DNA from 2 places in the Kitasatospora sp. NPDC051702 genome. Region 2 is predicted to be linked to the other one. Evidence: riboswitches for the same ligand, from Rfam matches in the RefSeq annotation. Region 2 holds a riboswitch; the other holds the start of a gene.

Region 1 (4,405 bases), on a different contig from region 2:
AAGCGGGTCTTCCTCGGCTCGCTGGCCGCCTTCACCCTCGCCTCCGCACTCTGCGCCGCCGCTCCCGGCCTCGGCGCGCTCGCCGCCGCGCGGGCCGTCCAGGGCGTGGCCGGCGGGCTGCTCACGCCGGTCGGGATGACCCTGCTGTTCCGGGCGTTCGCCCCGCACGAGCGGGCCGGCCTCGGCCGCGTGCTGATCGTGCCCACGGCCCTGATGCCCGCCCTCGGGCCGCCGCTCGGCGGCTTCCTCACCGAACACCTCTCCTGGCACTGGCTGTTCCTGGTCAACGTGCCGATCGGGGTCGCGGCGCTGGTCACCGGCCTGGCCGGCCTGCGGGCCGAGGCCGAGCCGCCCGCCGGCCGCTTCGACACCACCGGATTCCTGCTCGCCACCCCCGGCCTCGGGCTGCTCAGTTACGCGCTCGGCTTCGGCCCGGCGCACGGCTGGTCCTCGCCGGGCGTGGCGTTCGGCGGACTGGCCGGACTGCTGCTGCTCGGCGCGGCGGTGCGCCACCAACTCCGGGCCGAGGAACCGCTGGTGGACGTGCGGCTGCTCGCCGACCGGGCCTACGGCGCCGCCACCTGGCTCGCCCTGCTCACCTCGGCCGGCCTGATGGGCGCCCTGTTCGCGCTCCCGCTGCTCTACCAGGCGGCGCTCGGGGCCTCGGCGCTGGACGCCGGCCTGAGCGTCTTCCCGGAGGCGCTCGGCCTGATGGCCGCCTCCCAGGTCGTCGACCGCCTGCTGCCGCGGTTCGGTCCGCGCCGCCTCGCCCGGCCCGCCCTGCTGCTGGCCGCGCTCGTGCTGGCCGCCCTGGGCTTCGCCGAGAACCCGTGGGCGGTGCGGGCGCTGATGTTCGCGGTCGGGCTGGTCCTCGGCACCGCCGTGCTCACCGTCCAGATCGCCGGCTTCGCCGACGTCCCGCCGCCCGCGATGGGCCGGGCGATGGGCCTGTTCACCATCGTCCGCACGCTGGGCGGGGCTCTGGGGATCGCCGCCGCGGCCGCCGTGATCGGGGCCCTCGGTGACGACGCCGGCTCGGCGGGCCCCTACCGGGTCGCCCTGCTGGGCACCGCCGGCCTGGTCGCGGTCGGCGTCCTCGTCGCGCAGCGCCTCCCGGTGGAGCCGCCGGCCCCGCCGCCCCCGGAGGACTGACCGGGGCCCGGGGGCGGCGCTGACCGGCGCCGCCCCCGTCTGCCCGCCCGCCCGAGGGGCGGGTTCAGTCGCTGGGCCAGAGGATCAGGTCGGCGAGCGCGTGGCGGGTGGGGCGGCCGCCGAGTTCGGTGAGGGCGGCGCGGATCCGGTGCAGGTGGTCGACGGTCAGTTCGAGCGGCGGCTCGTCGGGCTGGTGGGTGTAGCGGATCGGGTAGTCGACGCCGGGGGTGCGGGTCATCTCGATGTGGCAGCCGAGCACGTGCGTCACCGGTCGCCGTTCGGCGAAGGCGATCAGCCGGTCGATGGTCCTGGTGAAGGCCGGCCAGTCGTCGATGTAGAGCCGGCCGGGGTAGACCGTGTCCCCGGTGAGCAGGAAGCCGGTGTGCGGGTCGTGGAAGGTGACGGCCGCCGGGTGGTGTCCCGGGGTGGCCAGGCACTCCAGGACCCGGCCGCCGAGGTCGACGAGGGCCACCGCCTCCGGGTCGCGGTCGAAGCCGAAGTGGGCCCAGGCGGTGGCCGGGTCCGCCGCGACCACGGTGGTGAGGGGCCGCCCGGTGAACTGTCCGTCGCCGGCGACGTGGTCGCCGTGCGGGTGGGTGTGCAGCACGAGCAGCCGGTAGCCGTCGCGGGGGTTGCGGGCGAGCCATGCGTCGATCAGCCCGTCGACGACCGTGCGCAGCGGGAAGAACGCGGGTTCCGGGGTCGCCCCGGTGTCGATGAGCACCGCCCGCTCGTCCCCGAAGAGCAGGAACAGGAACGGCGCCTCGTAGTTGACCGCCATGTTCTGCCGCAGGATGACGGTGTGCTCGTCGTACTCGTAGACCTGGATCTCCGGGTCCGTGTCGTGCTTCGCCGACGGGGACCCGTGGATCCACCGCACGTCCAGCGGACGGGCGACCGGGGTACCGGCAGCCATGACGCCTCCCAGCGTGCGTCGTCTTGGCGGGCCGGGTACGGCGCACATCTCGTCCGGGGCCGGCGCCGACGCGCCGCCACGGGGACGCTAGCACGCGCCCGCGGCGGCGGTCCGGCCCCGCGGGGGCCGGTGCGGTGAGGGGCCGGTGTCGAGGGGCCGGAGTCGTGAGCGGCCGGTGTCATGAGCCGGTGTCGTGAGGGCCCGGTGCCGCGAGGGGGCGCCTCCCGCCGGGCCCTCAGCCGGTCGGGCCGCCGAGCAGGTGCGCCAGCCCGTCGGCCAGGCCGCCGCGCCAGCAGGCGTAGTCGTGGCCGCCGTTGAACTCCCGGTACTCGAGGTCGTACCCGCGCGCCACGAGGACGTCGCGCAGGTGCCGGTTCTGGGTGAGCAGCATCCACTCCTGGAGGCCGACCTCCAGGTAGAAGCGGGCCGGGCGCCGCTCGTCGGCGGCGAAGCGGCGGGTGAGCCACTCGCTCCCCTCGTCGAAGTCGGTGCCGTCCGGCCACCAGAAGGAGCCGGACTGGGAGAGCGCGTTGCCGAACCGGTCCGGGCGGCGGTAGGCGGCGAACGCGGCGGTGAGTCCGCCCGCGCTCTGGCCGGCGATGACGGTGGCGGCCGGGTCGGTGGTGGCGCCGAACCGGCCGGCGGCCCAGGGCAGCAGCCGGTCGGCGAGGAGGTCGACGAACTCCGGGTTGCAGCTGAGGTCCTCGGGCCGGCCGGGGCCCATGGTGTGGACGAGCAGCGCGACGGTGGGCGGGATCGCCCCGTCGGCCGTGAGGTTGTCGAGGGTGTCGCCGACGGACAGCACCTCGCCCCACATCTCCCCGTCGAGCAGCACCGCCACCGGATGCGGGCCGGCCCCGTGCCCCGCGGGCAGGTGGACGTCGACCCGCCGGCCGGCGTGCTCGGCGGCGACGGTGCGGCCGCGCGGCACGCCGTCGCGGCGCCGGACGTACGGCTGGGCGGGGGCGCCGGGGAGGCTGAGCACGGAGGAGGGGTGGCGCCCGTCGCGGGCGGGCAGCCGGGGCTGCTCGTCGAGCGGGTCCGGCCGGGCGTGGTCGAGGACGTGCAGCCAGTCGGCCCGGGCGGTGCCGGGGGCGGCGCCGCGGTAGGGGTGGAGCTGGTAGGAGGCGCGGTGGTCGGCGCGCAGCCGGTAGGTGATGGTCCAGCGGCCGTCGGCCGTACGGTCCATCAGGTGCGGGGTGAGGTCGCCGGCGTGGCGGTCCTTGTCGGTGACGGTGTGCAGGAGGGCGAGCACGCCGTCGCAGGGCTGGTCCGGCTCGGGCTCGTGGACGAAGGTGACCAGCCGGTACGCGGGGTCGTGCGGGTCGGGTTCGACCAGGGGGTGGGGTTCCACGGGCAGCACTCCGGGACTCGGTGGCGGGAAGGGCGGGGCGGGCAAGGGCAGGGAAGGGCGGGCAAGAGCGGGGCAGGGGCAGGGGTCGGGCGACGGGACGGGGGCTACGCCGGGTCGCCGCGGCGGCCGAGCAGCACCCACAGCAGGAAGGGCCCGCCCAGGACGGTGGTGACGATGCCGACCGGGATCTCGACCCCGCCGATCAGCACCCGGCCGAGGGTGTCGGCGAGGACGACGAGCAGGGCGCCGGTGAGCGCCGAGCCGAGCACGGGCACCCGGGCGGGCCCGGCGAGGCGCCCGGCGAGGACGGGCGCGGCGAGGGCGACGAAGCCGACCGGTCCGCAGACGCCGACGGCCAGCCCGGCCAGGGCGACGGCCAGCAGCAGGCAGGCGAGCCGGACCCGCCCCGGGTCGACGCCGAGCGAGGCGGCGACGCTGTCGTCGAACCGCAGCACGGCGAGCCGCCGGGCCACCACGAGGGCGAGCGGCACCAGGACGGCCAGCCCGAGCAGGACGGGCGTGGCGACGGCGTAGTCCCGGCCGTTGAGGCTGCCGGAGGTCCACACGTACAGCGATCCGGCCGAGTTGAGCGAGCGCCGGGCGAGGGCGACCTGGATGACGGCGGAGGCCAGGGCGGACATCGCGAGGCCGACGACCAGCACCCGGTAGCCGCGGGCGCCGAGGCCGCCGGAGACCAGGGCGACGACGAGGACGGCGACGAGGGCGCCCAGCGGTCCGGCCCACCAGGCGCCGAAGGTGCCGGAGGCGGTGGCGGAGATGAGCACGGCGGCGGTGGCGCCGTCGTTGACGCCGAGCAGTTCGGGGGTGGCGAGCCGGTTGCGGGCGAGGGTCTGGGTGAGGCACCCGGCGAGGCCGAGGGCGGCGCCGGCGGCGAGTCCGGCGACGATCCGGCCGAGCCGGAACCTCTGGACCAGCAGCACGTCGAGCCGCTCGCCGTAGCCGAAGACGGCCTGGAAGGTGCG
Region 2 (4,405 bases):
GCGGCCTGGCTGGAGGGCCACGAGATCGGCACCCACTTCAACGGCCACTTCTGCGGCTCCACCGGCGTCGGCAAGTGGTCCCCCGAGGAGTGGGACAGCGAGATCCAGCAGGCGATGGACTTCGTCACCAACTGGCGCACCAACACCGGCTTCACCGACCTCCCGGCGCTGCCCTTCGACTACCGCAAGGAGCTGATCGGCAGCCGCACCCCCTGCCTGGAGGGCCAGCGCAACCTGCTGCCCACCGCCGTCAAGCGCGGCTGGCGCTACGACAGCAGCGGCAACGGCACCCAGGTCTGGCCGCAGCGGATCCAGGGCGGGGCCCTGTGGGACCTCCCGCTGCAGTCCATCCCCTTCCCCGGGCACACCTTCCAGGTGCTCTCGATGGACTACAACATCATGTACAACCAGTGCGGCCCCAACACCAAGGCCGACCCGGCGCTCTACCCGGGCTTCCAGGCCCAGGCCCGCGACGCCTACCTGATGGGCTTCGACCGCACCTACCGCAGCAACCGCGCGCCGTACATCATCGGCAACCACTTCGAGGAGTGGAACGGCGGCATCTACATGAACGCCGTCGAGGACGCCCTCAAGGTCATCGCGGGCAAGCCGGAGGTCCGGCTGGTGTCGTTCCGCCAACTGGTGGACTGGCTGGAGGCCCAGGACCCGGCGGTGCTGCGCAAGCTGCAGGGCCTCGCCCCCGGCCAGTCGCCGACCGGCGGGTGGGAGGCCTTCCTGGGCACCCCGGCGGCGCCGCCGGCGAGCTCCTCGGCGACCGCCACCGACAGCGCCACCGCCACCGCCACCGCCGGCTGACCGTCAGGCCCGGCGCACCCGGCCGGAGACCAGCGCACCCAGCAGGGCCACCCCGGCCATGGTCAGGAAGATCACCGTGAAGGCGCCGGCCGAGCCGGTGGACCCGGCCCCCTCGTGGGCGGCGGCCAGCGAGCCGCCGCCCAGGGCCGCGAACAGCACCCCGGCCAGACCCACCAGCAGCACGTTGCCCAGCGCGTCGCTCATCTGCAGCGAGGCCGAGTTGGCCCCCGCGTCCTCCGGCGCGGACAGCTTCATCATCAGCACGCTCACGCTGGCGACCGTCAGGCCCATCCCGATCCCGCCGACGCCCCAGGCGACCGCCGCCACCCAGGCCGGCACCGCCGGGACCAGCACCAGCGCCGCGCCCGCGATCGCCACCGCGGTCAGCACGAACCCGCCCCGGATCATCGCCTCGCGGTAGCGCTCCGCCCCCGGCCGCCCCTGCAGCCACGAGCCCAGCGCCCAGGAGAGCCCGCCGCTGGTCAGCGTGAGCCCGGCCAGCGTCGGGGACAGCCCGCGCTGGGTGACCATCATCAGCGGGATGAACGCCTCGGCCGCGAAGAACGCCCCCGCGGCCACGCCGCGCAGCAGGATCACCGTCGGCAGGCCGCGCCCGGCCCGCAGCGTCCCGGTGGGCAGCAGGCCCAGCACGGCGGGCAGCAGCAGCGCGGCACCGGCCGCCGCCGGGAGCAGCCCGAGCAGGTCGAGCCGCTGGCCGGCGTACTGCAGCAGGCCCGCCCCGACCGCCGCCATCGCGGCCAGTACGGTGCGCCGGCGGTCGAAGTCCGCGCCCTTCGCCACCGGGTGCTCCCGCTCGGAGCGGGCCAGCGCCGGGCCCATCACGGCCAGCGGCAGCAGGATCAGCACGGGCACCGCCAGGAACACCCAGCGCCAGCCCAGGTGCTGGGTGACCGCCCCGGAGACCACCGGGCCGACGATCGAGGGCAGCACCCAGGCCGAGGAGAAGGCCGCGAACACGGACGGCCGCAGCCGCTCCGGGTAGGCCCGGCCGACCACCACGTACAGGGCGACGATCACCAGGCCGCCGCCCAGCCCCTGGACCGCCCGCCCGGCCACGAACAGCCACATCCCCGGCGCCGCGCCGGCCACCACCAGGCCGGCGCCGAACACCGCGATGCCGGTGAACAGCGGCTGCAGCGGGCCGCGCCGGTCGCACCACTGGCCCGAGACGACCAGGGCGAACAGCGTGGTGGTGAAGTAGCCGGAGAAGGCGAAGGCGTAGAGCCCGAGGCCGTCGAGCTGGCGGGCCGCCACCGGCATCGCGGTGTTGACGGCCGTCGCCTCGAAGGCGAGCAGCAGGACCACCGAGACGATCCCCAGCGTCAGCGCCCGGTAGCGGCCGCTGAGGACCCCGCCGCCGGGGTCGTCGTCGAGGGGTACGGGCGCGGGGTCGACCGAGGTGGGGGAGGCAGTGGTCATACGTAACATCGTAAGGGCCGTCCGCCTGGGTGACCCCTGACTCCGGTCGCTGACCGGATCCGCCGCAGGACCTAGGACCCGCCGCCCGGCACGGCCCGGGACCACCGCGTCAGTGCAGCGCCTTGAGGCCCACCACGCCGGAGACGATCAGCAGCAGGCAGCCGATCCGGGCCGCGGTCACCGCGTCCCCCAGGACGGCCATGCCGTAAAGCGCGGTGCCGACCGCGCCGATGCCGACCCACACCGCGTACCCGGTGCCGATCGGGATGGTGCGCATCGCGTACGCCAGCCCGCCCATGCTCAGCAGCAGGGCGACGCCGAAGACGAGGCTGGGGACGAGCCGGGAGAAGCCCTTGGACGATTCCAGGGCGACCGCCCACACGGTCTCCAGGACACCCGAGACGATCAGAACGAGCCAAGCCATGACGGCCGTACCTCCGCAGTCCACAGCGGCCGGATTGCCGCTGAACTGCGCCGTCTTGTCGTCACCGGGTACGACGCGCTCGTCCGGGGTGGCCGGAGCCCGACCACCTGTCTCCGACCGTAGCACGGGCCGCCGCCGGAGTTGCCATGCAGAATTTACATTCGGCCGTTGACGGTCCGTCGCGGAATCCGCCACCATGAATTCACTGGCCGTGTGCCCGAGTGGCTTAGGGAACCGTCTGCAAAGCGGTACACGCGGGTTCGATTCCCGCCATGGCCTCGAAAAGGAATTGCCGGTCGGCTTTCGCGCCGACCGGCAATTCCCGTTTCCGGGAATTCCCGGTCAGCCCGCGATCGCGTCCTCGGGGCGGATCGGCAGCCGGCCGACCGGCAGGCCGGTGGCGGCGCGGACGGCCGCCGCGACGGCCGCCGGGGCCACCACCGCGGGCACCGCGCTGACCGCCTTCGCGCCGAAGGTCGCCACCACGTCCCGCTCCTCCAGCAGGGCGGCGATCCGCACCTCCGGGGTGTCCAGGGCGGTGGGCAGCCGGTAGCCGGTGAGCGAGGGGTTCTGCAGCACCCCGCCCTCGGTGCGCAGGTCCTCCAGCAGCGCCAGGCCGACGCCCTGTGCCACCCCGGCCTCGATCCGGTCCTCGATCTGCCGCGGGTTCAGCGCCCGGCCGACGTCCTGCGCGACCGTCATCTCGACCACCCGGACGGCGCCCAGCTCGATGTCCACGTCCACCACCGCGCGCATCGCGCAGAAGGCGATGGAGACGAAGGCGTCGCCCTGCCCGTTCTCGTCCAGCGGCTCGGTCGGGTGCGGGCGGCACTGCGCGGTGGCCCACAGCTCCTTGCCCTCCAGCGCCTCGGCGACCGGCATGCCGAGCACCCCGTCGTACGAGGTGATCTTGCCGTCGGCGATCTGCAGCAGCTCCGCGGACATCCCGAAGTTGGCGGCGATCGGCTGCAGCAGCTGGTGGCGGACCATCAGCGCGGCGCGCTCCACCGCGCCGCCGGAGACCCAGGTGTGCCGGCCCCGGGCGGACGGCCCGGCGATCGACTGGTCGCTGTCGGCCGGCGCGATGTAGACCTCGCTGACGCCCAGCACGCTCTGCACGATCTGCCGCGCCAGGGTGGCGAAGCCCTGCCCGGAGTCGACGGCCGCGCAGATCACCGTGGCGTGGTCACCGCTGACCCGCACCGTGGCGGTGGAGACCTCGTCCTCGCCCTCGGCCCCGAGCATGTGCACCATGCCGACCGCGTAGCCGATCCCGCGCCGCACCGCGGCCGGGTCGCCGGCGCCGCCGGGCCCGCCCGGCAGCAGCCACTCGGCGTCCGGGTCGTCCACCGGCAGGGCCGGCAGCGGCTCGGCCGCGACGGCCTCCAGCAGCGCGCCCACCGGCGCGGGGCAGGTGACGGCCTGCCCGGTGGGCATCGGGTCCCCGGTGGACATCGCGTTGCGGCGGCGGATCTCCACCGGGTCCACGCCGATCCGGGCGGCCAGCTGGTCCAGCTGCGACTCGTGGGCGAAGCAGGCCTGCAGCGCGCCCTCGCCGCGCATCCGCCCGGCCGGCGGGTTGTTGGTGCGCACCGCCCAGGCGTCCACGAAGACGTTCGGGCAGACGTACGGGCCGACCGAGAAGGCCGTGGCGGCCGCCAGCGCCTCGGCGGAGACGTCCGCGTACGCGCCGCCGTCCAGCAGGATCTGCGCCTCGACCTTGAC

Evidence for each region. A riboswitch is a leader RNA that binds a small molecule or an ion and turns the genes downstream of it on or off. The one in region 2 is predicted to bind guanidine.
Region 1: it holds a riboswitch for guanidine, as region 2 does, so the genes downstream of both, AB0N04_RS00645 (MBL fold metallo-hydrolase) here and AB0N04_RS27695 (SMR family transporter) in region 2, are expected to answer to the same signal.

What each region holds. Positions count from the first base shown of each region.
Region 1 covers NZ_JBFAZB010000001.1:148,316-152,720, forward strand. Annotated here, with positions in the region: gene AB0N04_RS00640 (DHA2 family efflux MFS transporter permease subunit) at 1-1,152, shown strand, start outside; gene AB0N04_RS00645 (MBL fold metallo-hydrolase) at 1,217-2,068, opposite strand; guanidine-III (ykkC-III) riboswitch at 2,081-2,148, opposite strand; gene fes (enterochelin esterase) at 2,304-3,422, opposite strand; gene fhuB (Fe(3+)-hydroxamate ABC transporter permease FhuB) at 3,527-4,405, opposite strand, start outside.
Region 2 covers NZ_JBFAZB010000039.1:55,249-59,653, reverse strand. Annotated here, with positions in the region: gene AB0N04_RS27705 (hypothetical protein) at 1-816, shown strand, start outside; gene AB0N04_RS27700 (MFS transporter) at 820-2,256, opposite strand; gene AB0N04_RS27695 (SMR family transporter) at 2,366-2,680, opposite strand; guanidine-III (ykkC-III) riboswitch at 2,725-2,790, opposite strand; tRNA gene AB0N04_RS27690 (tRNA-Cys) at 2,888-2,959, shown strand; gene AB0N04_RS27685 (xanthine dehydrogenase family protein molybdopterin-binding subunit) at 3,023-4,405, opposite strand, start outside.